2 regions of the Candidatus Njordibacter sp. Uisw_056 genome follow, and region 2 is predicted to be linked to the other one. Evidence: predicted binding sites of a transcription regulator. Region 2 holds the regulator's gene; the other holds the start of a gene.

Region 1 (16,531 bases), 940 kb from region 2:
TCATACAGTTAGTATTGACGCTAAGATCACTCTAGTCACCACAGTAGGTGGAAGCAGCCACACCGGGCATTACCAAACTCAACGCAGCCACAAATTCCCAAGCTTGCCCGAGGCCCAAAAAAATCAGGAAATCATCAGTGAGGCCCTTAGCACAAGCTTAGAGCGTGGCTTTAGCGACATTAGCCTTGCCAACTTTTTGGCCCAGAATTAGGTACTGGCTTAGTCAGTCTGTTTAAAATCTAAAGCAACAGAATTAATGCAGTAACGAAGGCCAGTTTCTGGGGGGCCATCTGGGAATACATGACCTAAGTGGGCATCACACGCATCGCACATTACTTCTGTTCGCCTCATTCCGTGGGTCACGTCTACCTCTTCTTTCACAGCTGGGGCATTTGCTGGCGCACTAAAGCTGGGCCACCCGCAACCTGCGTCAAACTTAGATTGGCTAGAAAATAGCTCTGCACCGCAGCAGTGGCAATGATATTTGCCACTTTCAAAATGCTGATCATATTGCCCTGTATGAGGCCTTTCGGTACCTTTTTGGCGGCACACAGCAAAGGCTTCTGGGCTTAATTCCTCACGCCATTGCGATTCAGATTTAGGGACACCTACCTTGATAGTGTTTTTTTCAGTCATCTCAATGCTCCTGCATTTGGTTAAAAAATAGTCAGTATTGGTTAAATGATACTGTTTAGTGGCGCTTTTATAGTTTTATAAAAGATTTTTAGCACGTATGATAAGTTATTATTATCACATTAAATCTATAAGTTCGACGAGATCAAGTTTATGAATATGATACGCAAGTCGCAGAAACTGATGAACGTATGCTACGACATTCGCGGTCCAGTGCTTGAAGAAGCCAAACGCCTAGAAGATGAAGGCAGTCGCATTATTAAACTTAACATTGGCAACCCAGCTCCATTTGGTTTTGAAGCGCCAGAAGAAATCGTTCAAGATGTGATTCATAACCTGCCTAATGCGCAAGGTTACTGTGATTCTAAAGGCCTGTTTGCAGCCCGTAAAGCAGTGATGCACGAATGCCAGCGTAAAAACGTTAAAAATGTCACTATAGAGGACATTTATATTGGTAATGGCGTTAGTGAACTTATCGTTATGGCTATGCAGGGCCTGTTAAATGAAGGCGATGAAATGCTTATTCCAGCGCCCGACTACCCCCTTTGGACTGCAGCAACCTCGCTGTCTGGTGGCACACCGGTGCATTACCGCTGTGATGAAGATAACGGCTGGCAGCCAGATCTTGAAGACATGGCATCCAAAATTACTGACCGGACCCGTGGCATTGTGGTAATCAATCCAAATAATCCCACAGGGGCAGTGTATTCCAAGGAAACCCTTGAAGCGATTACTGAATTGGCCCGTAAAAATGGCCTCATTATCTTTGCTGACGAAATTTACGATAAAATTCTTTATGAAGACGCTACGTTTACGCCTATGGCAAGCTTAGCAGATGATGTTTTGTTCATGAGCTTTAACGGCCTATCTAAAACATACCGTGCTGCGGGGTTCCGCTCTGGTTGGGTGGTATTGTCTGGGGCTAAGCATAGGGCCAAAGACTATATTCAAGGCCTAGATATGTTGGCCAGTATGCGTTTGTGTTCTAACGTACCAAGTCAGTATGCTATTCAAACCGCGTTAGGTGGTTACCAGAGTATCAAAGAACTGACTTGTGAAGGGGGCCGGTTAACCCGTCAACGCGATATGGCTTGGCGAATGTTAGACGCCCTGCCAGGTGTGAGTTGCCATAAACCTGAGGGAGCTTTATATTTATTTCCCCGCTTAGACCCTGAAATCTACCACATAGAGAATGATGAGAAATTCGCCTTTGATTTGCTCTCGCAACAAAAGGTGCTAGTGGTTCAAGGCAGCGGCTTTAATTTGCCAGACAGTCAACATTTTCGCATTGTATTTTTGCCCTATGAAGAGCAATTAATCGAAGCGGTAGGCCGCATTGCTACTTTCTTGGGCACCTTACGCAAGTAACAGTGTGTTTAAGGGTTACCTAGAGGATACAAAACCACGTCGTGAAAGCCGCAAATCACAGGCACTAGGCCCGCCAACTCTTGGTCTAATGTCGGGTCGCCTGAGTCGACTAACAGTGGCCTACCATTGAGACCCTTGAGTTTGGTTTTGGTTGCCACAATGTGAATATTAGTCAACCCCAAATGTTTAATCAGCTCTGCACTAAGTTGCTGGTTACCCCGACCTAACACGTGCCCCTGGCCCCCAATTAAAGTAATGAAAAGCTGTGCTGAATGGTGCCTGCATAAAGCTAGCAACTGTTGCGCTGTAACATCGCTGGCAACCACTTGGCCATCTTCGATAACGTCTACACCTAACAAAGTGTTTTTTAGGTCTAAGTAGTTCATGATTGCCGCTACAGTAGAACCAGAACCCATAATATACCGAATACCAGGCTCCATAAGTTCCTCTACATGGGCAGATATATCATCTAACACTAAAGCTTCGATTTCTTTGGAACCTTCTTTAGCACCATCTTTGGTGGCTTGCATATATTGATGCGACTCAGGTACTTGAAGCTCGCCATAATAGCGAGCCTTTACTCGTCCAGCACGAAACTCTTCCTCGTCTATATCGCGTACTTCTTGGCTGCGCAAACTCACAAGCTCACCCCTCACTAACTGAGCAATCACTTGGCCTGCGGCCAAGGGTGTAATGCCATATACGCCCGAATGAATCTTTACACCCGCAGGTATACCTACAACAGGCACTTGGTCTCCAATCGCTTTTAAAAGGTCTCTTGCAGTGCCATCTCCCCCTACAAACACCAGCAAATCCACCCCTTTCTTTAGTAAGGCTTGCGCAGCTAGCATAGTGTCCGTTGCGCGTGAAGGTTGGGTTTTGGCCTCACCAATCACCTTAGTGGTTATACCAACAGCTAGGCCACAATCTGCGCCCATGTCACCAGAAAATGCATAAATGCATACATCAAGCCCAGCCAACTCAGTTAGTGCCTGCATACAGCGCACATTAGCCTTCGGCACAGCACCAAGGGCTAATGCTTCTGGTGCCACATTGTCGCTACCTTTTAATGCCACACTTCCACCTAAGCCTGCTAGGGGGTTAACCACTAAACCGATGTTAAACGTCATTTACGGTGTCTCATGTAAAATATCAAAACCCAAGCCAATCATCATGGTGGTAGTGTCGGTGTTAGTCATGCCTTGCAATTGAAGGCTAGAAAATTCTCGCCTTATGGGGTAGTTTTTGCGCAACCAATCAAAATCATTACCTTCATGCATACGGGCATTATCTTCCATCAATGGATAAACACTACCACAAGCTTGAGCTAAGACTTCCTTAGCTGTTTTATTGGGGCTGACTTGTAGTGATGATAGATCCGGCTGAGGTATTAAGCGATCTAGCTGATGACTAGAATCCAACCCGAAGTGTTCACAAAAGTCCTTATATATCATATAAGTACCTCGCATTTTTCCTTCTAAAGAATGCCCGGCAATGTGTGGCGTCACACAATGACAATAGTCAAATAGACTCTTGTCTATATTAGGTTCTTGATGCCATACATCCATAAACAAATGTAAATCATGGTCGTTTTTTTGGCGTTCTAAAAGCGCTTGCTGATCGACTACCTCACCTCGCCCCGCACTGATTAGCACGGTCCCTTTGGCTAAGCTTTTAATACGTTTTTCATGCAACAAGTTTTCAGTGGCATGCGCCCCTGTTTTAGTCAACGGTGTGTGCAAACACACAATTTGGCAGCGCGATAACAACTCATCTAATTCAACATAGTCAGGATGCCCTGCATCTGCTTTTGGTGGGTCACATTGCAGCAGGTTAAATCCAGCTTTTTGCAGCCTAAGAGCTAATTGTCCACCGACATTGCCAGCACCCACAATGCCAATAGTTCGTAAGCGAGGATCAATACCGAGAGTTTGCCAAGCATGGTTGAGACAGGCGATCACATAGTCGACTACCCCAGCGGCATTACAACCAGGGGCATTACGCCACACAATGTTGTTAGCATCCATATAGTCTGTGGCTAGATGATCTGTGCCAATAGTACAGGTACCCACAAATTGCACCTTGCTGCCCTTCAACAAGGCTGGAGTCACTTTGGCAGTTGAACGCAGTACTAGCGCATCGGCGTTAGCAACTTGTTCCGGGGTAATTGACCGGCCATTAACCCGAGTAATTTGTGCTAGGTCACCAAAAAGTTCATCAAGTAGTAATATAGTGTCATCTGCTACTAAGTTAATCAGGGCCATTAAATTACTCCTAGGCTTTTGGGGGTATAGGTGTTGGTAGAATCTTGATGTATGCCAGCACTTTGTTTGGCACTGGCATGCCATTGGTTTACATTGACAATATCACCATCAGTTTCCATGGCGGGGTAAGCTAAGCCATGGCAATCACAAAAATCAGCTAACTTGGGGTAACTCCAACGAAATAACGTTTTTTCGTAGTCTGCACCCAACAGTTGAGGACGACTATAACTGCCCTGTAACTCCCTTTGACGCTGAGCTTCAAGTAATATGATGGCAGCCGCAACAGACACGTTAAACGAGTGCACCATACCTAACATAGGAATCACCACTTGATGGTCTGATGCGGCTAATGCTGAAGGGCTGACACCATGCATTTCTGCACCCAGGATAAGTGCTGTGGGCAGGGTGTAGTCTAACTCACGATAATCGACAGCCAGATCACTTAAATGGGCTGACACTAACTGCATACCCTGTTTTTTAGCAGTATATAGCGCGCTATTCATATTATCATGAGCCATTATATTTACCCACTTTTGGCTACCAAGGGCTGTGCCCTTGTGATTACCAAATCCGCCTGCAGGTGTGACCACATGCGCACGGTGTATGCCCACCGCATCGCAGGTACGAATAAGCGCTGAAATATTTTGAGCTTTATTAACTTGGTCAGTAATGATGGTTAAATCAAGCTGACGGCAAGCCAGGGTGGCTTTATATTTTGCCAAACGAGCAGGAGTCATAGGGTTACGAAAAAATCAGGATGTATCACCCATTAATGATAACAATTTATTGATTAGATTTGTTACAATGTGTGTATATTAAGGATTATCTTACACTTCATTACACAATCAATGACGCAAAACCACGTAACACCTATTATTGCTTATCAGGGCCATCAAGGTGCTTATTCCCACCTGTCTTGCCAACGGATGTTCCCCAACTTTGAAGCTCGTGCTTGCATGAGCTTCAGCGCTGCTATGGCGATGGTAGAGCGAGGCGAAGCTCACATTGCTATGATTCCTGTAGAAAACTCTACCGCAGGCCGGGTAGAAGAAATTTACCGCCAACTACCTCACACGTCGCTGTATGTTATTGGTGAACATTATGAACCGGTTAACCATTGTTTATTAGGTTTGAAAAACAGCTCAGTAGCGCAGATAAAAACTGTGGGCTCACACCCCCAAGCGTTGGCTCAATGTGATAAACGCCTTACAAAGCTTAACATTCGACCTACAGCAACGCTAGATACCGCTGGGGCTGCCCTTGAAGTGAGCCAAAAAGGTGATCTGAGTCATGGTGCTATCGCCTCTAGCTTAGCCGCACAGCTGTATGATTTAGCTATTCTACAAGAGAATTTTCAAGACGTTCAGGGCAATACCACGCGTTTCTTAATCTTATCGCGTGAACATAAAATCCCTACTCAAGTCATCGGTCAAAAATACATCACTTCATTTTTGTTTACCGTACGCAACATCCCCTCTGCTCTATACAAGGCCATGGGTGGCTTGGCCACCAATAACGTTAACCTAATTAAATTAGAAAGCTATACCCCAGACGGGCGAATGGTAGCAACTCAGTTTCACATTGATGCTGAAGCCCATCCACACGACGCCAATATGATTTTAGCCATGGACGAATTGGCTTATTTTGCTAAAGACATCCGTATGTTAGGCACCTATGTTGCTAGTGACTATAGGTACCTAAAGGTTTAAACCCGTGCAACATAAATAACGACTTATACCTAAAGCCCATTTTTTAACAATTATCAACACTAGCTACACCAGTCTGGAGTCGACATCATGTTTCAATCAACTAAATTACTTTATGCATTAACACTTGTGCTGCTATTTTCAGGCGGGCTGTTATTAGCTAAATATGCACCATGGGCTGATCAAAGCACGGCTAACGCAGGGTATGCTAATTTGGGCGGCGACTTCACATTAAGTTCTAAGGATGGAGAAGTGAGCCTTGAAGACTACCGTGGTCAGGTGGTGTTGATGTATTTTGGCTTTACCTCATGTCCAGATGTATGCCCTACTGCGCTCTCCACCATGGCAGCAAGCATGCGCCAATTAACACCCAATCTAGAAGCGCAAATTCAACCCTTATTTGTTAGCGTAGATCCAGGCCGTGACACACTAGATAATCTGGCCATGTACAGTGCCTACTTTCACCCTAGAATGTTGGGTATTACTGGAAGCATTGAAGCCATTGATGAGATAGTAAAAAAGTATGGGGCATACTATAGCCATATCCCACTAGAAAACTCTGCACTAGCCTATACTGTAGACCACACCTCTCGGGTATACCTTATAGGCACTGAAGGTCAGCTTATAAGCACTGTTGCTCACGGCACCTCAGTAGACGAATTGGTAGCTTTACTTAAGCAACATTTGTAGGTTTTTCTTCTGGCCAGTAGAGCTTATCAAGAGTGACGAAGCCACCATAGGTTTGCTGTAATTGCAAAAACAGTAGCCTTGCCTCGGGTGGCAACCCATGGGCAAAATAGGCCCGCGCCTGAGCTGAAACAGCTAACCTAAAGGCTAAGTCATCGCAGTCTGCACCGTTTAGGTTATCGGCGCTGGCAACAAACAGTCGCTGAGTTGCCAAACTAAACAGCCACTCTAGGGCCTGTGGTTTAACCTCTACTTTTTCAAATTCTGCTTGCTGCTGATGACTGCGTCCGTCTGGTCGGTACCAATAACCAAAATCTTCAAGTAATCTTCTGGCCTTACCAGCCACACACCAATGTGATATTTCATGCAAAGCGCTGGCAAAGTAACCGTGGGCAAATACTATTTGGTGAACTGCACACTGAGCGTTAGCTGGTTCATAAATGGGCTCATCTAGTTTACCATGGCGCCCATCACACAAGGCACAGACTAGGCGTGTGTTAAGTGACTTGACGAACAACCCATCAAACAGCTTAATGATTTGCTGGCACTGGCATTTAGTGTGTTTAGGCATTAGTTAATTATGGCCGAATATGCACAAAGCGGCTATTATAGCCCATCTTTTTTCCCACCAACACTTTGGTTTTTCTAATGCATCAAATAACGGGCCATACCTACAGCGCAGCAGCCATGGGCCAGGAATTACGTCAATTCTTGCGCTTAGGTACTCCCATACTCATTGCTGAAGCGTTACATATGAGCGCCAGCTTCGTTGATACTATTATGGCAGGTCGTTATAGCTCAGCAGACTTAGCTGCTGTGGCTGTTGGATCTAGCTTGTTATTCCCCGTATTAATATTGATGATGGGGACTATCATGGCAACAACACCCACTGTTGCTCAATACTTCGGTGCAAAAAAGCTCACTCTAATCGGCCCTTTTGTGCAGCAATCTTTATGGCTAGCTGCCATCTTAAGCTGCTTAGCTGTGGGGTTGTTATACGCCTTAGACCCATTATTTGATTGGTTAGACATTAAGGATCCAATAAAAGGCATCGGTTTACGTTATTTGCATGCAGCTGCATTAAGTTTGCCGGCTGTGGCCATTATGCAGAGCCTGCGTAGCTTCAGTGAAGGTTTAGGTATCACTAAACCTATGATGTATTTTAGTTTGTTAGGCTTAGTGATCAATATCCCCATGAACTATATCTTTATTTATGGGTATTTTGGTATCCCAGAAATGGGTGGCGAAGGCTGCGGTTGGGCAACTGCCATAAGTATGTGGGCCAGCGTTATTGGCATGGCTATTTATGTTTATATTAAGCCTGCTTACCACCAGTGCGCTATGTTTAGCCAGTTTAATTGGCCACAACTGAGCATTCAAATTAAGATTTTAAAAGTGGGTTTACCCATCGGTTTTTCTATTTTTATAGAAGCCACAATGTTCGCCATAGTCGCTTTACTGCTAGCACCGCTGGGTGCCGATATTGTTGCTGCTCACCAATTAGTTCTCAACTTTACCAGCATGTGCTTTATGATCCCATTGAGCATTGGCATGGCACTCACCATCCGCGTAGGCCACGGCATTGGTGGCAACTTGCCAGAGCAAGTGAAACGTTCTGTGCTGGTTGGTTTTGGCCTGGCATTAGGTCTATCAAGCTTAACCTGCTTGCTTATGCTCCTGCTTCCAGTCACCTTAGCAAACATTTACACTACTGAACCTATTGTGGTAGAAATTGCTGCAAGCCTATTTATTTTTGCTGCGTTGTTCCAGTTTTCAGATGCGTTACAGATCGCTGCCAATGGTGCTTTACGTGGCTTTAAAGATACTGCTAAACCATTATTACTTATTTTCATTTCTTATTGGTTAACTGGCCTGCCCCTAGGCTACATATTAGGCATGACAGACATCATCTACCCTGCAATGGGTGCCTCAGGATTTTGGATTGGCATCATTTTTGGCCTCAGTGTGGCAGCACTGCTGTTAAGCCTGCGCTTATGGCGAGTTTTAAGTAAGCCTTTTCCACACCCCAGCTAGGTTGATTTATTAGCCAGCGCCACTATATACATCTTACAGACCTAAAAAGTAACTTTTTCTTGGCTCAATGCTACTGAGTTTTACTTCAAAACCACGTATCATAGCCTTAAACAACCTAATTAAGAGAACACCATGAGCGAACTAACTCACGCGGTAACAGACGCCACCTTTGACCTCGACGTCGCCAATGCAGATGTGCCTGTATTACTAGACTTTTGGGCACCTTGGTGTGGCCCATGCAAAATGATAGCGCCTATCCTAGAAGACGTTGCTGCTGAATTTGAAGGCAGCGTTAAGGTATGCAAGATCAACGTTGACGAAAATAGCGAAATTGCTGCTCGCTATGGTGTGCGTGGCATTCCAACTTTAATGTTGTTTAACAACGGTGAAGTTGCAGGCACTAAAGTAGGCGCTTTGGCTAAATCTGATTTGTTAGCATTTATTTCTGATAACACCTAATCAGTTTGTCTAGGATATAAAAAAACCGAGCATTGCTCGGTTTTTTTAGGCTTGGTAAAAGCAACTCACTTATTTCTTATTTTTACTAAGCAATAGGTCTAATTTGCTCGCCATGCGTTGCCCCTCATTTAAACCATCAAAGGGGCTTGGGGCTTTTTCTATCTTTGCTTCAGGCTTATGGTCTTTTGGCTGAGCGCTCTTTTTAGGCTTAGAGTGCACCTGATCAGGGCGCTTTCTAGCGCTGGGTCTTGGCTTATTAGGCTTGCGTGGCGCCGGCAACTTAGTTAATGCGTGAATCGCTTCATCAGCCGTCACTGCACCTTCAGCTTCACCAAGCAAATTAATACGGGGCGCTGCATCCGTTTGCGACTTTAGATATCCAAAAGCTCGCACATAACTCGCAAGCCCACGCTTGATCTTAGTTTGACTCAGTTTTCCGTCAGCCACCAAATCTTCTTGAATACCAACCTTAAGTGGCCTAGGTTTAGCAAAGCAGAAGGTTTGTGGGTAGGTTTCACATATCAGCTCAACCGCTGCACGATTTGCCGCACGGCTTTTAGCTTTTTTACGGTCTGCTGCACTTATCTCTGGCACAACTGGCTCGGGTACTATCGAACTTATTGTTTCTGCAGGTGCAGTTTGCACTGCGGCAGGAGATATTTCTGTGATGGGTAATTCGCTAGTACTGGTCATAATGTCTTGATTTTGATTATCTGTAAGTATCTGGCTGCGGTTATGCTCAACTTGCTGCTTTAGCTGACTATGCTCTTGCCTTAGAACATTAACCTGCTGTTGCGACTGCACCAGAATTTTTTGTTGATTTTTAATACGCTCTGAAAGTTGCTGAGTTAGCTCTAGAGTGTCTGTATTTGTTAACTTAGAATCAGTCATTGTTATCTTAAACTATTAAAGCCTAGCCTTTTCATTACGTTGGACATTGTACCTATTGATTCACTCAAGGGCTATAGATTTGAGCTTTTTACATAAACTTGAGTCTTCCACTTGCAGAAAGCGCCTATCCTTGCCTATACTCTAAACACCTAAGCTAAACATTATCGTACTATTATATCGTTAAATCCAGTTTTCTTAGAGGATGCTGTCATGTCCACTGCCATACCCGCCGCCAAGGTTATAGACCTTTTTAGTGGCCAAGAGCACCAAACCCATCACCGCCCTCAGGTGGTGCGATTAGCACCAGAGCTAGATGGCTTTGAAGTGCTCTATTCTAATGAACATGGCCACCCTAAAACTGGCCAAGAATTATTTTCTGTTAAAATTTTGTTCTGGGCTTTATTGGATGATGGCTCCTTTGCTGGGATGATTCCGTGGTTTGACGAGCTAATCATTTGTGCAGACCTAAACTGCCCTAAAAAAGGTTTTTTTCAGGGGTATTATGACCCTGGCCTTGATCAAAACATGCCTCAGGTGCCAGAACATAAATGCATTGAACTTATTACAGCGGCAGATTATTTTGATTTTGAAGTAGACGATACCGTGTTTGTGGTGCAAGAGCTTCCCGATACATGTGGTAGCCACGCCGTATTTACCGCTGATAACTTTAACAGCTTTTCAATGTCCGAAGTATTTAGTTGGCGTTTGTTTAGTGATGGCTGCATTCAAGCCCAAATGGTTAATCTTGAGCAAGTGGTTCGCTGGCCGGTTCTGGTTGGAGATGATTGTTTAATTGCTTGTGATGAGGTAGCCGACTTTGTCAACTTTTTCCAATACCGAGTGGCTATCAACATTAAAGAGCAAGATGCAGACACCATGGCTGTACTGGACCAGCTCAAATCAGACATCTAGCCTCTACTTATGATTCTGTGGAGTAGTACTGAGTTACCACTCCTCCAGAGAATCTCTCATAGACGTTTGTAACGCTTGCAAATGTTTGATCCAACCGGCTACTGGCCAATGGTCTGGGTCAGTTAAATCACCTTCTGAATAGCTTACAATAAATTGTTCAGACTCAGTCTGTGGTTTGGCTAAAACAGAAAAGTCGGTTATTTCTTGCAGCTCAATCCATCGCTTCCAATCCCCCTCTTGCAGCAGCAAAAGTATTTGCTGAGCTTCTGGGGATAGATAGTCTTGTTTAACAAGCAAGGCTTCAATTTCCACCCAGGTGAGTAACGTAATATCATCAAACCGAGTATTGGCTAACTGCTTTAAACTGGCTTGAGTAAGCAATTTTGCAGCATTTAAAAGGTGATCAATGATGGCGTATTGATAGGCCATACGCTGGGGCCGCTGCCGCCAATAATGAGGGTGCTCTGGGTCGCCATAGTTAGACAACAAATCCTGCCATAAACGTTTGCTAAACGCCAGCCGGTGTTGACTTGCGCTTAGCCATTGGTCTTGAACAGCCATACTATTTTTTCGCGCTAGCTGTTTTTTTAACTACTTTTTTAGCCGGCTTTTTAACTACTTTTTTAGCAGACTTTTTCACCGGCACATCTTCTACCCACTTACCACTCACATACATAGCACGCCATCCTGAAGCTTTTTTTTCAACTTCGGACATAACGTACTGTTCCTTAGTTTTACGGCTATATCGAACGATGGAAGGGTTACCTTCATGATCCTTTACCGGCGCTTTAAGTAAAAAGGCGTACTTAGGGTCTAGCACTTCTTTGTGAGGCAAAATTTCAGCCACCAAAGGTGCACGAGTTTCACGGTTTTTAGGAAATTTGCTGGCTGCCAAGAACAAACCTGCAGCACCATCTCGCAAAATATAATGGTCATCCACTTTTTCACATGCTAATTCTGGCATGGGAATTGGATCCATTTTTGGTGGCGCAGCTTCACCACTGCGTAATAGTTTACGCGTGTTTTTACAGTCACTATTGGAGCAGTCAAAATATTTACCAAAACGCCCCGTTTTTAGGTGCATATCAGCTTCACATTTATCACATTGAATAAGTGGGCCATCGTACCCTTTAATCCGATACTCGCCAGCCTCTACTTCAAAACCACTACAGTCTGGATTATTGCCACACACATGTAATTTACGCTTTGCATCAATTAAGTAGCCATCCATCGCCGTATCACAAATTTTGCAGCGGCGTTTTTTGATCAGTAAGCGAGATTCTGCTTCATCATCTGCATCTACAGCGACGACTTCATCACCAGGTATTAAATTTATGGTTTCTTTGCAGCGTTCTTTGGGTGGCAACGCATAGCCAGAGCAACCCAAAAAGACACCCGTAGACGCCGTACGAATATTCATTGCTTTACTGCAACTTGGGCATTCTATGTCAGTCAGCGTTGGTGAGTTGGCCCGCATGCCATCTTCTGCTTCAGCAATACTCAACTTTCGAGTAAAGGCTTTATAAAACGCATTAAGCAGGCGTTTCCACTCAGTTTCGCCCTTGGCAACACTATCTAAGCGCTGTTCCATATTGGCGGTAAATGAGTAATCCATTAAGTCTGAGAAATTCTCTTCCAACCTGTCTGTGACTATATCACCCATTTTTTCTGCATAGAAACGACGGTTTTGAACCATCACATAACCACGGTCTTGAATCGTAGAGATGATACTGGCATAAGTTGAAGGCCGGCCAATACCCTGTTTTTCAAGCTCTTTAACAAGGCTAGCTTCTGAAAAGCGTGGAGCAGACTTGGTAAAATGTTGGCTTGGCGTTAGCTGTTTCAAAGACAGCACATCGCCCTGATTTACGTCAGGTAAGATTAAATCTTCATCTTTTTTGCTAGCGCTAGGCTGAACTCTAGAGTAGCCATCAAAACGCATAATACGCCCACGAGTGCGGAGGCTAAAGTCACCCGCTTCCACAACAATAGTAGTACTGGTAAATTGAGCAGGCAGCATCTGGCATGCCACAAATTGGCGCCAAATAAGCTCGTAGAGGCGCTCCGAGTCACGCTCCATGTTGCTTAGTTGAGTAGACTTCAACGCCACCTGAGAAGGCCGTATGGCCTCGTGAGCCTCTTGCGCACCATCCTTACTAGAATAACCAATTGGATTAGCAGGCAGATACTCTTTGCCAAAGCTCTTTTCAATGTAATCACGGCAATTACTTACAGCATCTTTACTTAAGTTCGTTGAGTCAGTACGCATGTAGGTAATGTAACCCGCTTCATAAAGCCGCTGGGCTAACATCATGGTTTTCTTCACCCCAAATCCTAAGCGCGTACTCGCAGCCTGTTGCAGCGTGGAGGTAATGTAAGGTGCAGAGGGTTTGCTTGAGGTGGGCTTATCTTGACGCTGTTGAACAACAAACTGTTGTTTTTCTAGCACCGCAACGGCAGCTTCGCTTTGTTGTTGGTTAACAGGTTTATACTCGTTACCATTTTGCTTATGAACCTGCAGAAGTAGTGGCTTGTTCTCAACATTGGTGACATCAGCTTTAAGTTCCCAGTATTCATCTGGCACAAAAGCACGAATAATCCGCTCTCGCTCAACAACTAACTTTACAGCAACAGACTGAACTCGCCCTGCAGATAGGCCACGAGCAATTTTCGCCCACAATAGTGGCGACACCATAAAGCCCACAACACGGTCTAAAAAGCGCCGTGCTTGTTGCGCATTAACGTGATCCATATCTAGTTCGCCCGGATTGGCAAACGCAGCTTGGATCGCCGTTTCAGTAATTTCGTTAAATACGACACGCTGATAACGGCTTTGATCACCTCCAATGGCTTCACGAAGGTGCCACGCAATGGCTTCTCCTTCTCTATCCAAATCTGTTGCGAGGTAAATGGTGTCTGCGTCTTTGGCAAGACGGCGTAACTCTTCTACTACTTTTTCTTTACCAGGCAGTATTTGATAGTCAGCGCGCCAATCATTCCCAGGGTCGATACCCATGCGTCTGACAAGTTGCTGGCGAGATCTGGCTTGTTTGTAGATGACCTTATCGTCAGGGTCCATGTTACGTACTTTTGCAGCCTCGGCTGCGCGTGCTTTAGGGTCTGCACTTCCAGGAGGAGACTTAGTTGGCAAGTCACGTATATGGCCAACACTGGACTTTACAATAAATTCTGAACCCAGGTATTTATTGATGGTTTTAGCCTTGGCTGGTGATTCGACTATAACGAGGGACTTACCCATGAAATTTAATTCCAATGATTACGTATTCACCGCATCTGTCACGGTACCTTTAAGGCGCCTAAGTTTAGGCACATATCTGAGAAGGTCAAGCCTTAGTTGAAGGACCTATTCTTTAAAATTCCATTTTTTGATACAAAAAGCAAGCAATATCATCTAACAAAATTACAAAAGGCTGGATAACCAGCCTTTTGAATTTATTGAAGTTTGTAGAAGCAATACTTACAGGCGTTCAAATACTGTGGCAATGCCTTGACCCATGCCAATGCACATAGTGGCCAAACCAAACTGTACATCGTGTTTTTTCATACGTGTTAAGCAACTTACAGAAATTCTCGTACCAGAGCACCCCAAAGGGTGTCCTAAGGCAATGGCGCCGCCATGCAAGTTTACTTTTTCATCAAGTTGGTCAATCAGTTTTAGGTCTTTCAACACCGGTAATGACTGAGCAGCAAAAGCTTCATTAAGTTCCACTACACCAATATCTGCAATGGTTAAACCGGAACGCTTTAAGGCTTTCTTAGTAGCAGGTACTGGGCCATAGCCCATGATTGAGGGGTCACACCCTGCCACTGCCATCGATTTAATCCGCGCTAACGGCTTAAGGCCCAGTGCCATAGCTTTGGCACCAGACATTAACAACATGGCAGAAGCACCATCTGAAAGTGCTGACGATGTAGCCGCCGTTACAGTGCCATTCTTCGGGTCAAATACTGGGCGCAGCTTAGCCAAAGACTCGAGATTAGTTTCTGGACGAATAACTTCATCACGGCCTACTTTAATAAGCCGGCCTAAAGAGTCATGGCCTTCAATGGCAATAATTTCATGATCAAAGTCCCCGTTTTCTGCAGCTTGATGGGCTAAACGGTGCGAACGTACGGCAAACTCATCTTGCATTTCACGGCTAATACCATGCATTTTTCCTAATAACTCAGCCGTTAGGCCCATCATCATGGCTGCTTTGGCTGCATGCTTGCTACCCGCGGGATTAATGTCAACACCGTGGCCCATAGCCACATGACCCATATGTTCTACACCACCTACAACAAAGAAGTCACCATTGTCTGTGGCAATGGCTTGAGCTGCCGTGTGCACAGCTGCCATAGAAGAGCCACACAAACGGTTAACTGTTTGCGCCGCTACCGTATGCGGAATAACGCTTAATAAAGAAGCGTTGCGGGCAACGTTAAAACCTTGCTCTAAGGTCTGGTTTACACAACCCCAAATCACATCTTCCACGTGAGCAGGGTTAAGATCTGGGTTGCGGGCAAAAAGGCCATCGATCACAGCAGCAGATAAGTTCTCTGCACGTACATTTCTAAATACACCGCCTTTACAGCGGCCCATAGCAGAACGAGCACCGTCTACGACAACAATATCATTGGCTTGTAATTGCATTTTTTTCTCCGAATTTAATGAGCAGGTTGCAGCTTGCCGTAAAATGTTTCGCCCTGGGCTGCCATCTCACGCATTTGTGTGGGTACTGAATACAGTGGACTCACTGCTGCTAAGGCATCAGCCTTGTCACAGAAGTTTTGTAAACCGATAGTATCTATGTACTTTAGTGCACCTCCAAGGAAGGGCGGGAAACCAATGCCATAGACTAACGCCAAGTCTGCTTCTGCGGGACTAGCGACAATCTTTTCTTCTAAACAGCGCGCCACTTCTAAACATAAAGGAATCATTAAGTGATCAATAATTTGTTCGTCACTAAGTTCTATTGGGTTTTCACATAGACCCGCAAGCTTTTCAACTAGGGCGTTATCGATCTGCTTTTGTAAACGGCCTTTTTTATCTTTTTCATAGACATAAAAACCAAGCTTATTTTTTTGACCAAACCGCTGCTCTTTAAACATTAAATCAACCGCAGCTTCACCTTGGCCGGCCATCCGTTCTGGAAACCCTTCAGCCATTACTGCTTGCGCATGGTGAGCTGTATCTATACCTACTACGTCAAGCAGGTAGGCTGGGCCCATAGGCCAGCCAAAGCGCTCCATTATCTTATCAACACGATTAAAATTGATGCCCTGCTCTAACAAAATGCCAAAACCACCAAAGTAAGGAAACAATACACGGTTAACGAAGAACCCAGGGCAATCATTGACCACAATAGGCTTTTTGCCCATAGCGTCTGCATAAGCTACCGTTGTAGCAATAGTTTCGTCACTGGTTTTACTTCCCCGGATCACTTCAACCAATGGCATTTTGTGTACTGGATTAAAAAAGTGCATGCCACAAAAACGAGAAGCATCCTTTAGGCTTTTTGCTAAAAGGTCTATAGAAATGGTAGAGGTGTTAGATGTAATCACAGCATCGTATTT
Region 2 (16,531 bases):
CAGCAAGACGCAGAGTCAAAAGTTAACTGGATTCCAGACTATTACCTTACGAATGCGACTATTAGCCAATACGATAAACAAGGTTCACTATCCTCCAACATAAGCGCTAAACAATTTACTCACATTCAAGAACTCGGCACCACCGATATGCTACAGCCCAGGTTTAACATTTATTTATCCAGCAATGGCACTGCTTGGTTTGGTAAAGCGGATGAGGGCCTTATATTAGATTCCGGGGCACAAATTAACCTTACAGGCAATGCACTAGTTACCAACGGTCCAGATATTCACCGACCGCTTAGCCTTAGCAGTGAAAGCTTAAGGTTATTTCCCCAACGAAACTATGCCCAATCTGACAAGCAAGTGACCTTAGTGGCCAAGTATAGCCACTTGACGGGCACCGGAATGCAGCTCACACTCGACACCCAACGTTTACTATTTTTGCACCAGGTCAAGGGCACTCACTCTGTGCCAAGGAATTAACCATGTTACAGCCCCTCCAAAACACCCACAGCGTCCCTAGCCTGAACCACATACAACGTTTTTCTATCTGTTTGCTTGCTGGCGCAGCATGGTTTCTCAGCCCATTAACATGGGCACTTGATAGCGACCGTAAGCAGCCCATTGAGATCACCGCTGATAGCGTAGAGCTTAATGAAGGGGAGGGTTTTTCCACCTACTCCGGCAGTGTTATTATTGTCCAAGGTAGTATGACAATTGAAGCAAATACGGTAAAAGTGACCTTTAACGACGACGGGATAGAAACCATGGTAGCCACAGAGGGCAATAATGATGGTTTAGCTTACATGCAGCAGGAATCAGAGCCCGTTGGAGATGGCAAAGGCGATATAATGCAAGCCTGGGGTAAGCGCATTGACTATCAACTGAACACCGAGTTCTTAACCTTACTCGGTGGTGCCAAGCTGATTCAAAAAGGTAACCTGTTCAGTGGTCATCAAATACTCTTCAACATGTCTACAGAAAATGTGAAAGCCACTGGCGGCAAAGATAAGCAAGTAAAAATGATTTTCTTACCTAACTCAAATTAATGATCACCTGAAACAAGTTTGACATCCATGCACAATGAGACTGCCACCATAGCCACCTTAGAAGCCAGAAACCTTGCTAAATCTTACAGCAAGCGGGCTATCGTCAAAGACGTTAATATTCGTATTGAAGCTGGCCAAGTAGTTGGTCTGCTGGGGCCTAATGGTGCTGGAAAAACGACCTGCTTTTATATGATTGTGGGTTTAGTGCAGGCAGATCGTGGCCAAATATTTATCAATCAAGAAGACATTTCGAGTGAGCCTATGCATGGCCGAGCGCGCAAGGGTATCGGTTATCTGCCACAAGAAGCATCAGTATTTCGTAAGCTTACAGTGGCACAAAACATTTTAGCTATATTGGAAACTCAAAAAAACCTGACTAAAATTGAGCGATTAAAAAGGCTAGAAAACCTGCTCCTAGAGTTTAATATCGATCACATACGTAACAGCCTAGGTATGAGCTTATCAGGTGGTGAACGCCGTCGCGTAGAGATTGCTCGTGCATTGGCAAGTGAACCACAGTTTATTCTGCTGGACGAACCCTTTGCTGGCGTAGACCCCATTTCTGTCAAGGACATTAAACAAATTATTCAACAGTTACGTGACAAGGGTATTGGCGTATTAATTACCGACCATAATGTGCGCGAAACCCTAGATATTTGTGATTTGGCCTATATTGTTAGTGAAGGTTATATTTTAGCTCATGGAACCAGCAGTGATATCTTAGCGAACCAGCAAGTAAAAGAGGTATACTTAGGTGATGATTTCACTTTATAACTAAGTAAAAAGCCAAGTAAAAACCTAAGTAAAAATACCTCAGAAACAACAAGTTAGCACTACTATGAAAGCATCCCTGCAACTCAAAATGAATCAGCAACTGGCCATGACGCCACAGTTGCAACAGGCGATTCGTTTGCTCCAGCTTTCAACCTTAGACCTGCAGCAAGAAATTCAACAGGCCCTAGATTCTAACCCTTTACTAGAGCTAGAAGATGAACTTGACCAGCCAGACGTTAATACCCAGCAAACAGACAACAACGACACCCAGATTGATGACCAGCCAAGTGACCACCTTGCTGAAGAGCAACAAGCGGACAGTGACTGGAGCGAAGAAATACCTGTAGAACTTGCCACTGACAGCTCCTGGGATGATGTTTACCAAAGCTCCACCACACCGGCAACTGGCCCAGGGGACGAGTTCGATTTCGACGCTCACAATAGTCACGAACCGAGTCTGCAAGAACACCTTGAATGGCAACTTAACGTGAGTCGTTTAAGCCACCTCGACCAGTTTATTGGCGCCAGCATTATTGATGCCGTAGACGAACGGGGTTACCTTAGCCAAACTCTTAGTGAAATTACTGAAGGGATCAACGGTAACTTAGCTCAACAAGAGCAAGAAGCCGTTGAAGAAGATGAAACTCAAGCAGTATTAACCTTAATCCAACAATTTGACCCCATTGGGGTTGCCGCACAGGACCTGAGGGAGTGTCTGCTTATACAGCTAAGGTACTTACCCGCTGACACACCTTGGCGACAAGGCGCGATAACAGTTGTGGATAAATACCTAGACCTGCTTGGAAGTCACGACTACAATTCCTTAAGGCGACGCTCTGGCTACAAAGAAAATGACTTGCTACATATTTTTGAGCTGATCACTAAGCTGCAACCAGAACCTGGCGTGACCATTGCCTCAAGCCAAGCTGAGTATGTTATTCCCGACGTGATGGTGCGTAAAGTAAACAATGTATGGCGGGTTGAACTCAATCCAGACTCAGCGCCAAAGATCAGAATTAATCAGCAATATGCAAACTTTGCTGGCAGTGGCAATACCGCTGACAACAACTACATTAAAAGCCACTTACAAGAGGCTCGCTGGTTTCTTAAAAGCCTTGAAAGTCGTAATGAAACCTTGTTAAAAGTGTCAGGTCGTATCTGTGAGATACAAAAAGGCTTTTTAGATCATGGCGAAGAGGCGATGAAACCACTGGTGCTAGCTGAAGTAGCAGACCATGTGGAGATGCACGAATCTACTATTTCACGGGTGACTACCCAAAAATACATGCACACACCTAGAGGTATTTTTGAGCTAAAATATTTCTTTTCTAGTCATGTAGCTACAGCTAATGGTGGAGAATGCTCTTCTACTGCAATAAGAGCACTCATTAAAAAGCTCATTGCAGCAGAGCTAACGCGCAAGCCCCTAAGCGACGCAAAGCTTACAGATATGCTTGAGTTGCAAGGTATTAAAGTAGCACGTAGAACCATTGCTAAATACCGAGAAAGCATGAACATTCCACCCTCTAACGAACGCAAACGGCTCAACTGAGCCCATAGAACCCATAGGGTTATTGACGACATATGAATATTAGTGACATCCTTACGCCAGAGCGCACTTTGGCCGATCTCAAGTGTGGCAGCAAAAAACGCACCCTCGAATCTATTAGTCAATTACTGGGCAAGCAAATGACAGAGTTTGATGACAAAGAACTCTTTAATGCATTAATCACCCGAGAAAAATTAGGCAGCACGGGGTTTGGCGATGGCATCGCTATTCCCCATTGTCGCTTAGCCAGTTGCACACATGTAACTGGTGCCCTAGTGCGATTAGCCAAAGCAGTAGATTTTGATGCGATAGATCAACTTCCTGTGGATTTATTGTTTGTGCTTTTGGTGCCCCTGCAGGCCACAGACGAACACTTACAAATACTAGCCACTCTTGCAGGTAAATTTGGCCAATCTGAGTTTCGTGAACGTATGCGCAAGGCCACTGATGCGGATGCCATGTACAAAATCGCTGTCGCATAAATGCTCTAAAAAGGGTATGCTATAAGGCTATTTTTGGTAATCTAGCGCTGGGCTTACCAAAAGCTGTTTCATTACTTTATAGAGCCATGTCTGCAAGGTTTTCTGCATGATCAACCAAAAAATCACTATCATCAACAAACTTGGTTTGCACGCTCGCGCTGCTGCTAAGCTTGTGGGTGTTACGGGTAAACATGGTTGCAGTATCGAAATTGGCAGCTCAGGAAAAATGGTAGACGCAAAAAGCATTATGTCGGTTATGTTGTTAGCTGCGTCACAGGGCACTGTGTTAGACCTAAAAGTAAGTGGCGAAGGTGCCCAGCAGGCTTTTGATGAAGTGTCTCAACTGGTTAATAATTATTTCGACGAAGGCGAATAAGGCTAGCAGTCACATGAAATCCCGCCTTAAAGAACTCAATGACGCCCTAGACAGCGGTGCTTTTATTCAAGCCCGCCATATGCTCAATCACACCTTAAAACCCGCTGATACTGCGCACCTTTTGGAATCTTCACCACCAAGAGAACGAGAAGTGCTGTGGAATTTAGTGAATCCAGAGTTAGAAGGCGAAGTACTGCACCATTTAAGTGACGAAATTCAAGCTGAATTCGTTAATCAAATGAATACCGAAGAGCTACTTCAAGCCACTGAAAACCTCGACACTGACCACTTTGCCGACATCTTGCAGCAGCTGCCAAAAACGGTAATGCAAGAAGTGCTCAATAGTTTAGGGCAACAGGACCGAGAACGAGTAGAACAGGTACTGTCTTACCCTGAAGACACCGCTGGCGGCCTTATGAATACTGACGTTGTTAGCATCCGCCCTGACATTACCATAGACGCCGTACTGCGTTATTTACGGCGCCATGATGCCATGCCAGACATGACCGACAACCTGTTCGTAGTCACCCGAAAAGACCGTTACATGGGCTTATTGCCACTCACTAGTTTGCTAGTGAGTGACCCCAATACCCTAATTTCAGACATCATGGACACCGAGCGTGCAGCGATCCCTGCTGATTTAGATGAAACTGATGTCGCTAACCTATTTGAACGTAACGATTGGGTGTCTGCACCGGTAATAAACCAAGAGGGTCGATTGGTTGGTCGTATCACTATCGATGACGTGGTCGATGTGATTAGAGAAGAGGCTGACCACTCCCTCATGCGCATGGCTGGTTTAGATGAGGACGAAGACACTTTTGCGCCAGTCGTTAAAACCACTAGGCGCCGCGCAGTATGGTTGGGGATTAACTTATTAACTGCTCTTTTTGCCTCTATGATGATCGGCCTGTTTCAAGACACTATAGAGCAGGTAGTCGCCCTTGCTATCCTTATGCCTATTGTAGCAAGCATGGGTGGCGTTGCGGGGAGCCAAGCGTTAACCTTAGTCATCCGTGGCCAAGCTTTAGGCCACGTTGAAGCCAGTAACATTGGTTACCTGCTCAACAGAGAAATTATCGTTGGTGCTCTTAACGGCTTACTCTGGGCCACTGTAGTCGCTAGCATTGCCAGTTGGTGGTTTTCGGACTTAACCATTGGCTTTATCATTGCTATCGCGATGATCATCAATTTAATCGTGGCTGCTATTTTTGGCACCTCTCTTCCCGTCATCCTTAAAGCAATGAACATAGATCCTGCTTTAGCTGGAGGCGTTATTTTAACAACCATTACTGATGTGGTCGGATTTTGTGCCTTTTTAGGCCTCGCCACATTATTTTACGCTTAAGGAATTTAATATGGGCAAAGTTAAGGCCCGCAAGGCCGCAGCAGAGCTAGAAGCACTGCAACAAAATCTGCCTGCTGAGGAAGAGCTTAGTCGCACCCAAATTAAGCGAGCGATGGAAGCTCTGCAACACTTAGGTGGCAAGTTGCTAGATCTTAAACCATCAGAACTAGCGCGCATCCCCATGAGTGAAACGCTGAAAACTGCGATAGATGAATCACGCCGTATCGAACAAAATGAAGCTAAACGCCGGCATTTGCAGTACATTGGCAAGGTCATGCGTGATGAGGATTCAGAAGCCATTGCTAAGGCTCTATCGGTCCACGATTCGGGCTCTGATGAACACCGCCGGGTATTTCATCAATTAGAAACTTGGCGTGATGGCTTAATTGGCAATAACCCAAACACTCTTAACGAAATTATAGAGTTACACAAGGGAGCTGATCGGCAGCACATCACTCACCTTGTAAAGCAGGCACAAAGCTTGAATCAAGAAGCTAAAGCGAAATCTGCGGCCAAAAAATTGTTTAAATACTTGCGCCTATTGGCTGACATCTAGGGGCGTTAAATCCAATCTGCTAATTTTTTGCGGAGTTTCTTAACAGAGCCGCTTTGAATCTGGCTGATGCGTGATTCAGACACTTCCAGTACTGCTGCAATCTCTTTTAGGTTGAATTCTTCGTCGTAATATAGGGCAAAGATTAATTGCTCACGTTCTGGCAGCTCCCCAATAGCGATGGTTAAAGCTTTTTGAAATGCAGCTTCATCCACTTCTTTTGCAGGTATTAAAGCCGAAAATGGCGTTTCTTCACCTTCAGGCAGGTCTTCTATTTGCACTGTTTGATAGTTATAGTTTCGCCCTTTTTGCAGCTGTAAATCTTCTAGGGTCATACCCATGGCATGGGCCAACTCAGTATCTTTAACTGTGCGCCCCATTGCTTGCTCTAATGCAGCGGTCGCCTGGTTAATTTCCCGGATACTCGTCATTACAGAACGCGGCAAGGTACTAAATCGCCGAACTTCATCTAGCATAGCGCCACGCACCCTTAACTTAGCAAAGGTAGTAAATTGAGCACCCTTAGTGGCATCAAAATTTTGCAGTGCTTCCAACAAGCCCAACATGCCAACTTGAATAAGGTCATCTATATCAACACTGGCAGGTAAACGCGCGCTCAAGTGCAATGCAACCTTTTTCACCAAGGGCATATGTTGCACTAGTGGGTCTGTTGCAGAGCCAGGTGCTAGGGATTGATAAAGTGACAAATCATGCATCAAGGAGTCATTTCCAATTAAGCTTTATGTTGCAATAGTCGGTCGACAAAAAACTCCACCTGCCCACTCAAGCCAGTCGGAGCTTCCCAACGCTCTATTATCGCAGCCATCTGCATATAGGCTCGAGATGACTTTGCCATAGGAGCTGCTTGAACAACTGCCTTTTGTTGTTTGTTGGCTATACGTAGCTGATCATCATGTGCCGTAGTGCCCAAATATAGTATGGTTGCATCTAAGTAATGGTCAACTACCCGTTCAATTTTGGTATATAAGGCTCGACCTTCTTTCTCATTTTTCACCATACTGGCAAGGAAGTGAAACCGAGTCGCTCCATAGCGCTGGCTCATCACCTTAATTAGTGCATAAGCATCAGTGATAGAGGAGGGCTCATCACAAGCGATTACAATCACTTGATGAGCAGCATTTAAAAAAGCTAATACATTGTCAGAAATACCAGCTGCGGTATCTATAATAAGGTAATCTAGTTTTCCATTATATTCACTGAATGCTTGAATTAGATGTTGCAGTTGTTCATTTTGCAACCCCGCCATTTCATAAATACCCGAGGCCGCAGGCACAACTTGCATATCAAAAGGGCCAGTTAAAACAATTTCACTTAGCGTTTTTTCACCACTCATCACGTGAGCCATATTAAATGAACATTGCAGCCCCAAGTTAACATCAACATTTGCCAAACCTAAGTCTGCATCCATCAACATGACCTTATGGCCTTGCTTGGCTAAGCTAGCCGCAATATTAATTGAGGCGTTAGTTTTACCAACACCCCCTTTACCGCTGGTTACAGCAATAACTTGTACCCCGATTGAACTCATATTAGTGACTCCTGTAGGACGATAGTCCCATGGCAGCAACAGGTGTAACTTGTAAGCTGCCAGCTTTCGAATTTTGGCTGGTTATATATTGCTTTGAAGACTTATATGTCGGCTCCAAAGGTTTATCTGGCGCTGAGTGTAGCAAGTTTGACAAGGCTACGATACTGCTGGACTCCTCGGTTAACTGGGCCTTTAGCGCTTTTTTAACCAGCTGCTGAGCACTAGGATAACTCAAGTCTAATGGAATACGCTGGCCATCAGTAATCATGGCTAGTGGCTGTTGTGACTCAATCAGTGCTGATAACAGACCACCTAACGGTAAACACTCATCTAACTTAGTCGCAACAACACCTTTCACTTGGCCAAAGTAGTGTTTCATGAGGTAATGTAATGAATGGGACTGACTATTTGCAGCCAAGGTGAGGTAGGTATTAATTTGATGAGGAACACCTAGCAAGCCGTCAACTAGGTTCTGCATATGTGAGTCAAAGGGGTTACCTCCTGAAGTATCCACCAATACATAATCTTTGTGAGCCATTTGGTTTAAAGTTGTGGTTAACTCAGTAAAACCAGCCACGTGATGCACGTCTATACCCAGCATGGTGCCAAACACCCGTAATTGATCTCGGGCCCCAATACGCTGTTGATCCATAGAAATTAACGCCACCTTATGCTTACCATATTTCATAGCGAGTTGAGCGCCCAGTTTACCGATAGCTGTCGTCTTGCCAACTCCTGTAGGGCCAACTAGAGCATAAATGCCAGCTTTGTGAACCAAACCTTGTGGGCTAATTGCTAACTTATCTTGCAGCCATTGTTGGGTATTATCCCACAACTGATCGGCACCATTGTCAGCAGGTAGTTGTAATAAAACAGTGTCTATTAGGCGCTTTTCGAAACCCATAAGTTCAAGTTTTCGAGCCACCTTAAGGGCCGCAGCGCTAATAAAGGTGTTAACTTGACTGTTACTTTGGCTCTGTTTCATTTGCTGCTCTACCAATAAGCGCAGCAGAGTAAGCTCCTTTTCCATTCGGGCCATATTGTCATTTGCCAGGGTTAGGTCGGTCGTGTTTGCTGGCCCAATAGTAGCAGCTTGTTTTCGTGAGCTGCCAAGGTCATTAAATTGATGCGCCTGAGAAGTCGCATTAGAAGGCACAATTGGACGATTAGCCCTATTTTCGTCAGCTTTAATAAGATTTAAGCTCGCACTAAGCCGGTCAGAAAAAATAGGGCCAGATTTAGAGTTAGCTTTAGCTTTAGCTTTAGCTTTTTCACGATTTTCGTCAAAGTCTATCGCTGCAACTATTTCAACTTCTCCAGCAATTTTATTGTTCGACAAAATAACCGCATCGTCGCCCAAACTCGCCTTAATCATGGCAAGTGCAGTACGTGTATCTTTGGCTAAAACGCGCTTCAGTTTCATCTTCAATAAACCCTAATACTTTTGGTTTTAATCTCTGGGTGCTTAAGCATCCACTAGAGGTTGCTGTTCTATGGTCGACACAACTTGAATGCCTTGTTCGTCTGGTATTTCGTTGTAACCCAGTATCACTAAACCTGGAATACGGTTTTTAACCATCTTAGCAAGCCAAGGGCGAATGCCTGGAGAGACCACCAATACTGGAGGAATACCCTGTTGAGCAAGCTGTTCACTAGTGCCTTGCAGGTTACCTAACAATTGTTCAGCAAGGTTGGGCTCCATGGCTAACCCGTGTTCTTTACTTTGCTGTAATATGTTATGCAATTGTTGTTCCAATCCTGCATCTAATGTCATAACTGACAGGTCAGCCCCTACCGTAGTAAGTTTTTGCATCATCATGCGGCCCAATGCAGGACGTACAGCTGCGGTCAAAACGTCAGGATCCTGACTCCTAGGTGCTTGCTCAGCCAGTATTTCGACAATTGTGCGAATATCTCTTACCGCCACCCCTTCAGCCAGTAGATTTTGTAATACTTTAGCCACCACACCGACAGACAGTTGACTAGGAACTACGGCCTCAACTAATTTAGGTGCAGCTTGAGACAATTGGTCCATGAGCTGCTGGGCTTCATCATGTCCCAACAAATCGTGGGCATTTTCTTGTAATACTTTATTTAAATGAGTGGCTAGTGCGGTAGCGCCATCGACTACTGTGTAGCCCATCGACTGGGCATATTCTCTTTGGGAGGTATCAATCCACATAGCATCAAGCCCAAAGGCTGGGTCCTGCGTTGGAATACCTTCTAGGATCCCATGAGTAGTGCCTGGGTTAATAGCCAAGTCTCTGCCCATCATCAACTCTCCTTGACCACGGGTGACACCATTAATATTGATCTGATATTGGTTAGGTGCTAGATCTAAATTGTCTCTAATATGGACCGACTGCACCAAGAATCCAAGTTCGTGGGAAAGTTTTTTGCGGACGCCTTTTATTCTCTGCATCAACACACCACCTTGGTTCTTATTAACCAAAGGGATTAGTGCATAGCCTACTTCTAGGCCAATCATATCCAGCTGTGGAATATCTTCCCAGGACAGATCTTTTGATTCTTGTTCTTGGTTCTGCTGCACTAAATCTATCTCTTCAGGTAAGCCATTTTGCTTAGCACGCTTCACAGCAACATAGGCAAGGCCGCCAGTTGCTGCAGCTAATAGCAAAAATACAAAATGTGGCATGCCAGGTATCACTCCTAACAAAGCCATAATACCCGTGACTACGATAAGAGCCTGAGGGCTGCCAAGCTGCCCCACCACCTGGCTTGACATATCTGTGGTAGATGACACCCGCGTAACAATGATGGCTGTTGCCGTAGCCAGTAATAACGAGGGTATTTGAGCGACCAAACCGTCACCAATAGTCAATAATACGTAGGTTTCGGTAGCTTCATTAAAGCTTAAACCATGGGTGCCCATACCAATAGCAAGACCACCGATAATATTAATCAACAGGATAAGAAAACCCGCGATCGCATCCCCTTTTACAAATTTACTAGCACCGTCCATAGAACCATAAAAGTCGGCTTCTGCCGTAACGTCAGCACGGCGTTCACGAGCCTCATCCTGGGTTAAAACGCCAGCATTTAGGTCAGCATCGATGGCCATCTGTTTTCCAGGCATAGCGTCCAAGGTAAACCGCGCACTCACCTCTGATACCCGGCCCGCACCTTTTGTCACTACAAGGAAGTTAATGATCATGAGGATGGAGAATACAATAATACCCACCACATAATCACCACCAATTACAAAATCACCAAATGACTGAATTACCTGTCCTGCAGCATCTGTGCCGGTATGGCCCTCTACCAAAACAATGCGGGTAGATGCCACATTAAGGGCTAAGCGCAACAAAGTGGCAAATAATAATACCGTAGGAAAAGACGAGAAATCTAACGGCCTCATGGTGTTTATAGAAATCATCACGATGATCAGTGCAAGGGCAATATTAAGAGTGAAGAATAGGTCCAACAAGAAGGCTGGTAGGGGCACTACCATCATTAAAATGATTAGCAGGATTAAAAGGGGTATGAGTAAGCCTGTCAAATGTTTGACGTTGATTTGACTCTTCAAGGCTAACGCTTGTGAAAAATTCATAAGGACTAAAGCTCTAAGGAAAAATAAAAAACTAACCTACTGTTTTTAATAGTTTTTTATATTTTATTGGTACCCATTAATAAATGGCGCTGGTAGTTAAAACATTACCCTAAGCGTTTAATAGCAATAACGGTGCCAATATTTACTCACATTAGGTATTTATTTTAATTTAACGGCTAAAGTCCCTGCGTAGGAGGTCGATACTCTATGTATAGCAAAAGAGGACTTATTCATGACCGTTAAAACCACCCATAAACTCAGCCTTTGGATTATAGGGATTGTTGCTTTCACTATAGGAGGTTGCAGTATGTCTTTGACAGGAAATCAGCCTGCTGCACCTGTAGAAAACACCCCTATGTATAAGAAGGAAGTTATCATTTCCACAGGCTATGCCAATATCAGTACTCAAAAAAGTAAAAACCCAGCCCAGCGACGATTAATGGCTATTCGGGCATCAAAGTTAGATGCCTACCGCAGCCTTGCGGAGCAGGTCTATGGTCAGCAAATTAATGCATCGACTACCGTAGAAGACATGATCATTGCTAATGACACCATGCGAGCCCATGTGGCAGGAGTCGTTTATGGTGCTAAGGTTGTCAGCATAAACCCTATAGGCGATGACAGTTATGAAACTAAGTTAGAACTAGAAAAAGACACTATGCTTGAGCTTAGGCGCGTTTTTTTAGTCGCCAGATAACGCTGACATAACAAGTTAATGAAATATTTAGCCCCCATAAAGCGTATCAACACACTTTTTTGCACAGCGTTGCTAGGGCTAGTGATCTCTAGTCCTAGTGCAGCCCAACAAGCTACGGGCACTGCGTTGGTCGTTTCTGGTCAAGCTTTGGTGACTAAAGGAGATAATGACACCGCTTTAATGATGGCTATTCTTGATGCACTGCGCACAGCAGCGACACAGCGTAAAGGTCAAATCATCAGCCATAGTATGGTAAACGCTGAGGGACAGCTTACTGAGAACATAAGCCTTAAATCCGACCTAAAAATTCACCACATGGACCTACTTGAGCAAAATACAGAACAGGGTATTGCGACAGTTAAGCTAGCGTTAAACCTAGACGATAATGAAAAAGACTGCCCATTACCACAATTAACTCAAATACTGACAACAGATTTAGCCTCACCACCAGGCAACAACAATTATTATCAAGTAGACGTTAATCAAGTGCTTTTGGATGCTGAAGCACAGTTTTCTAATTTAGCAAAAAGAGACAATTTCGCTACTCACCGAGTTAATCCGGCACTCAATGCTTACCAAACAGCTTGGCTCGCCTCAGAGGCCTATAACCAGGCTGATTACCATTTGGCTATTGGTGCTCAATGGCTAGAAAAAACTATCGATACGCCAAAGCTCAACCCACTCGGCACCCTATCCAGCTTTTTTGATAATCAAAACAGCACTAGATTACTAATAACAGCAAATTTTTCAAGCCCATATTCGCCTCATATAAACCTAAATTACCAGCACCAGTTGCCTCTTCCAGCCAGCCAGTCCATTGCAACATCTAGTAACCCTATCCCCCCAGAGCTCAGCAAAAATGTGGCAATGTGGGTACAAAAAACATGGCGCAACCTAGTTCAAAATGTAAAATGTGAAGCTAGCTATATCAAACTCACTAAAATCGTCGATCAACCGCTATGGCGCATTAACAAAGGCCAAAAATTGGGCTTAGAGCAAGGGCAACAATTGCTATTACTCCCTCAAAATTACCAGAATGGGATTCTTAATCCCAATGCCACAAGCGCGCCACAGGTGTTCAGAGTAACACAAGTGCATCCTCACAACGCCATACTAGAGCATATGGCAGGCCCCACTAATATAGGCCCTACAACCGCCCAGTTGATTGTGTTTTGAAGCCATACAAAACTAAGTTACCGGAGTTAGATTATGAAGAATAGTATGGTGTGCATCATGCTCGCTGTTAGTCTCTTGGGAAGCCCTATTTACGCAAACCAAGAGCAATTGCAAGCGCAGCTAAAGGTACTTCTTGGGGACCTTAAGCACTTGGAACAACAGGTAGATAGTAAAAAAAGAGTTGATAAGGGCATAGTGCCTGGGTCTAAATACCGCATCAAAACGGGGGATTCATTAGATAAAATTGCTCAACGAGCCTACGGTGGAACTAACTTAAGGTTAGATTTAGTGAAGCAGCTCATTGTCAGCAATAATCCAAAAGCGTTCTTCCGCAACAACGCTAATTTTATTTATGCCGATAAGATAATTGCTATTCCAAGTGTGGACGACTTTAGACAAATGCTGTTTACCAGTGATATAGATAGCTCATTGGATGGCCATTCTGACGATAATCAGTGGATCCGTTTTCCTTAACATATTTTAGAAGAATCTTAATGTACACATAGCCAACTCACTAGGACAAGAAAAGCCTTTATATAATCTGACTGCGTAATTCGTCGATAGAACTTGGGATACTAAGCGCCAAGTAAACAGCTTTACTGCGCAGATGTAATTGTTGCCGCAATGGGCTTTGGTGCGGTAAATGCAAAAAATACAAAGCACTTTGAGCAAGCTCCGGAAGTATATCTAGCTGTTTAGCCCACTGATCTATTAAGGCAAATAAGTCATCATTATTAGGTGCCGGTAAGCCTGCCGTTTGCACTTGATCTAAGTTTTCTCCTGCTAAAACCCGCTGGCATAAGACCTTGTAATGCTGGTTAAATCGTCCCTGTGTGGCCTGACGCGGAAGACTTTTTAGTTCAAACCACCCGGTTGCTCGGCCAGCGTGGTAAACCGCTGCATGGCTCCATGGATGGTGGCTGGGTGCAGTTGCATGGCGGCACGCTTCTGCGTATGCCTGTTCAGCAGGAGCCAGACCAAAGCTTTGCTGGCACTGATCCATCAATTGTAAAAATTCTGCAATTGAAGGCATCCAACTATACTGACGTTTGGTTTGTTCAATAGCTAACACCAGCACATCTTCTTCGTAACCAGCCAAACTTAACGCCCACTCTCGCTTTGCAATAATAATTTCTTTGTCGTCATCAAAGGCACTTTTAAACTTATGGCCATAAATAGTCATAAATCGGGCGAAAAGCATGTTAACCAATGTTTTTATTTTTTGGTCAATGGGGGGGTGTGCAGCAACAGCCGTTTTACCAGTCGGTATTATTGATGTCGAGGACGTTTGCTGTAATGTTTCGTCGGCGCTGTTTAGCAGCGAATCTAGCTTCTTCATTGGATGAATTAGTCTGTTGTTGGGTTTGTCTTTGGGCACGGGCCTGAGCTGTTTGCTGATGAACCTGTTCTTTTTTAACCCATTTTAAAAACTTTTGATCCCAGCCACCTGGGGTTTCTCGACGGCCTTTGTCCATATAATAAACTACAAACTCATCTTTAATGCCAAGAGCAAAGGCTTCACTTATCTGGTGTTGTTGGGCTAAAACTTTCACAATATTTGCCGAAAGCTTCCATTCCAAATCCATCTGGCACAAGTGTTGGTGCTGAGCTTCCTTGGCGGCAAAGAGCCGGCTTAGTTCATCACCTTCGCCCACATCTCGTCGCCAGCCACCAAAACCAGCCATCGTTGCCTTGGTATTAGCCACTGGATTGAGTGCAGGCTGCAAGTCTGCCTCATCATTAACCTCAGTCACCGGCAACGGGAAGTCTGGCATAAGTTGTAGTTCGATACGCACCATACCACTTCCTGCAGGGGCTACTTGCAATAACCCTAGAGAGGACAGCTGGGATAACAATTGACCTTGATGCTGCCTTGTCAAACAAAGAGCCCGGCCATAAAGCCGCTGTTCCTCAACGACCACTTGGCCGTTCCAAGCACCTACCAATTCTGTTACCACAGCAAGCATCAAAGCTTGTTCTAGGCCATACCGCTGAGCTAGATGAGGGGCAATAGGTAAATTTAGGGACGACAATGGCATAACTGAGGTCAACTTTAAACGAATGCGTTAGCCCATTCTACCCTAACTAGTCCTGTGCTAACATCTGCAATGTTCGCCAATTACTAATAAATGACTATGACTCAAAAAAGCCTTATAAAACAGATGATGGATCATCAATCTATCCGTAAATTCACCAGCCAAAGCATCCCTCAAGAACTAGTTAACACCTGTATTACTGCAGGTCAGGCTGCAGCTAGCTCCAGTTTTGTGCAAGTCACAAGTGTTATTCAAGTTAATTCTAAAGACACACGTGCCGCCCTAGCACTGGCTGCTGGAGGTCAATCATACGTAGAAAGCGCCGCAACATTTTTAGTTTTTTGTGCTGATTTACAGCGTAATCAGCAGATATGCCTACGCCAAGAGCAACACATGCCCACAGGATTTACCGAACAAACCCTCATTGCCAGTATAGATACTGCGTTATTTGCACAAAATGTTTTACTTGCGGCCCAGAGTCTTGGCCTAGGCGGAGTTTTTATTGGTGGCTTACGTAATCAGCCAGAAGTAGTGACTAAATTATTAAACTTGCCCCAACATGTGTTTCCTATATTTGGCTTATGTCTTGGGTACCCTGATCAAAATCCTGGCCAAAAACCTCGTCTGCCTTTATCTATGGTGTTACATCAAGACCGTTATTCCAACGACGGTTTATCTAATTTGCCAAGCTACGACAGCCAGGTGAGCAATTACTACCATCAACGTAGCCAAGGAAAATTGCATCTAAGCTTTAGCCAGCACATCATCAAAACCCTCGTTAAAGAGGCGCGACCCCATATGCTGCCTTATCTGCAAAGTCAGGGGTTTAGCACCCGTTAGTGGCTAAAACTAATTGATTTTTCGAGCTTGGATAATATCGTACCATTGGGCTGGCCCCGTTTGATGCACCGAAGTACCTCCAGCATCCACTGCTACAGTAACGGGCATGTCTTCAACGTCAAATTCATAGATGGCTTCCATCCCCAGTTCTGCAAAAGCAATCACTTCAGCACTTTTAATGGCTTTGGAGACTAGGTAGGCAGCGCCTCCCACAGCCATTAAGTAAACGGCTTTATGCGTTTTAATGGCATCAATAGCGTCTTGTCCGCGCTCAGCCTTGCCAATCATGCCCAGCAATCCAGTTTTTTCAAGCATAGTGTCGGTAAATTTATCCATACGGGTAGCGGTGGTCGGCCCTGCAGGGCCTACTGCTTCGTCTCTCACAGGGTCAACTGGACCCACGTAATAAATAAACCGGCCTTTTAGATCCACAGGTAATGGCTCACCATTAGCCATCATGTCTACCATTTTTTTATGCGCAGCATCACGCCCTGTAAGCATTTTACCCGACAACAATAAAGTTTCCCCAGA

The links. Region 2 encodes FliA, which starts transcription of late flagellar genes. Its sites were predicted from a motif close to CTAAAGTTTNNNNNNNNNNNGCCGNTAA; they were not measured.
Region 1: a site for FliA is predicted at 14,239-14,266, ahead of topA (type I DNA topoisomerase). Genes of this name have one in related genera too.

The regions. Positions count from the first base shown of each region.
Region 1 is NZ_CP159830.1:1,730,978-1,747,508, forward strand. Features, by position in the region: gene ABXT60_RS08380 (YajG family lipoprotein) at 1-211, shown strand, start outside; gene msrB (peptide-methionine (R)-S-oxide reductase MsrB) at 220-636, opposite strand; gene ABXT60_RS08390 (pyridoxal phosphate-dependent aminotransferase) at 787-2,001, shown strand; gene ABXT60_RS08395 (ATP-NAD kinase family protein) at 2,010-3,131, opposite strand; gene ABXT60_RS08400 (4-phosphoerythronate dehydrogenase) at 3,132-4,265, opposite strand; gene trmH (tRNA (guanosine(18)-2'-O)-methyltransferase TrmH) at 4,265-5,002, opposite strand; gene ABXT60_RS08410 (prephenate dehydratase) at 5,114-5,974, shown strand; gene ABXT60_RS08415 (SCO family protein) at 6,062-6,661, shown strand; gene ABXT60_RS08420 (elongation factor P hydroxylase) at 6,645-7,229, opposite strand; gene ABXT60_RS08425 (MATE family efflux transporter) at 7,307-8,692, shown strand; gene trxA (thioredoxin TrxA) at 8,825-9,151, shown strand; gene ABXT60_RS08435 (ProQ/FINO family protein) at 9,221-10,042, opposite strand; gene ABXT60_RS08440 (hypothetical protein) at 10,253-10,954, shown strand; gene ABXT60_RS08445 (hypothetical protein) at 10,988-11,515, opposite strand; gene topA (type I DNA topoisomerase) at 11,517-14,213, opposite strand; gene fadA (acetyl-CoA C-acyltransferase FadA) at 14,433-15,608, opposite strand; gene fadB (fatty acid oxidation complex subunit alpha FadB) at 15,623-16,531, opposite strand, start outside.
Region 2 is NZ_CP159830.1:787,753-804,283, reverse strand. Features, by position in the region: gene lptC (LPS export ABC transporter periplasmic protein LptC) at 1-483, shown strand, start outside; gene lptA (lipopolysaccharide transport periplasmic protein LptA) at 486-1,049, shown strand; gene lptB (LPS export ABC transporter ATP-binding protein) at 1,077-1,823, shown strand; gene ABXT60_RS03975 (RNA polymerase factor sigma-54) at 1,888-3,375, shown strand; gene ptsN (PTS IIA-like nitrogen regulatory protein PtsN) at 3,408-3,854, shown strand; gene ABXT60_RS03965 (HPr family phosphocarrier protein) at 3,961-4,230, shown strand; gene mgtE (magnesium transporter) at 4,244-5,578, shown strand; gene yjgA (ribosome biogenesis factor YjgA) at 5,589-6,134, shown strand; gene ABXT60_RS03950 (RNA polymerase sigma factor FliA) at 6,140-6,847, opposite strand; gene ABXT60_RS03945 (MinD/ParA family protein) at 6,865-7,680, opposite strand; gene flhF (flagellar biosynthesis protein FlhF) at 7,682-9,103, opposite strand; gene flhA (flagellar biosynthesis protein FlhA) at 9,146-11,251, opposite strand; gene ABXT60_RS03930 (LPP20 family lipoprotein) at 11,484-11,948, shown strand; gene ABXT60_RS03925 (hypothetical protein) at 11,967-13,124, shown strand; gene ABXT60_RS03920 (type IV pilus assembly protein FimV) at 13,158-13,598, shown strand; gene ABXT60_RS03915 (replication protein P) at 13,657-14,463, opposite strand; gene ABXT60_RS03910 (DnaT-like ssDNA-binding domain-containing protein) at 14,381-15,163, opposite strand; gene nfsA (oxygen-insensitive NADPH nitroreductase) at 15,260-16,000, shown strand; gene ABXT60_RS03900 (fumarate hydratase) at 16,010-16,531, opposite strand, start outside.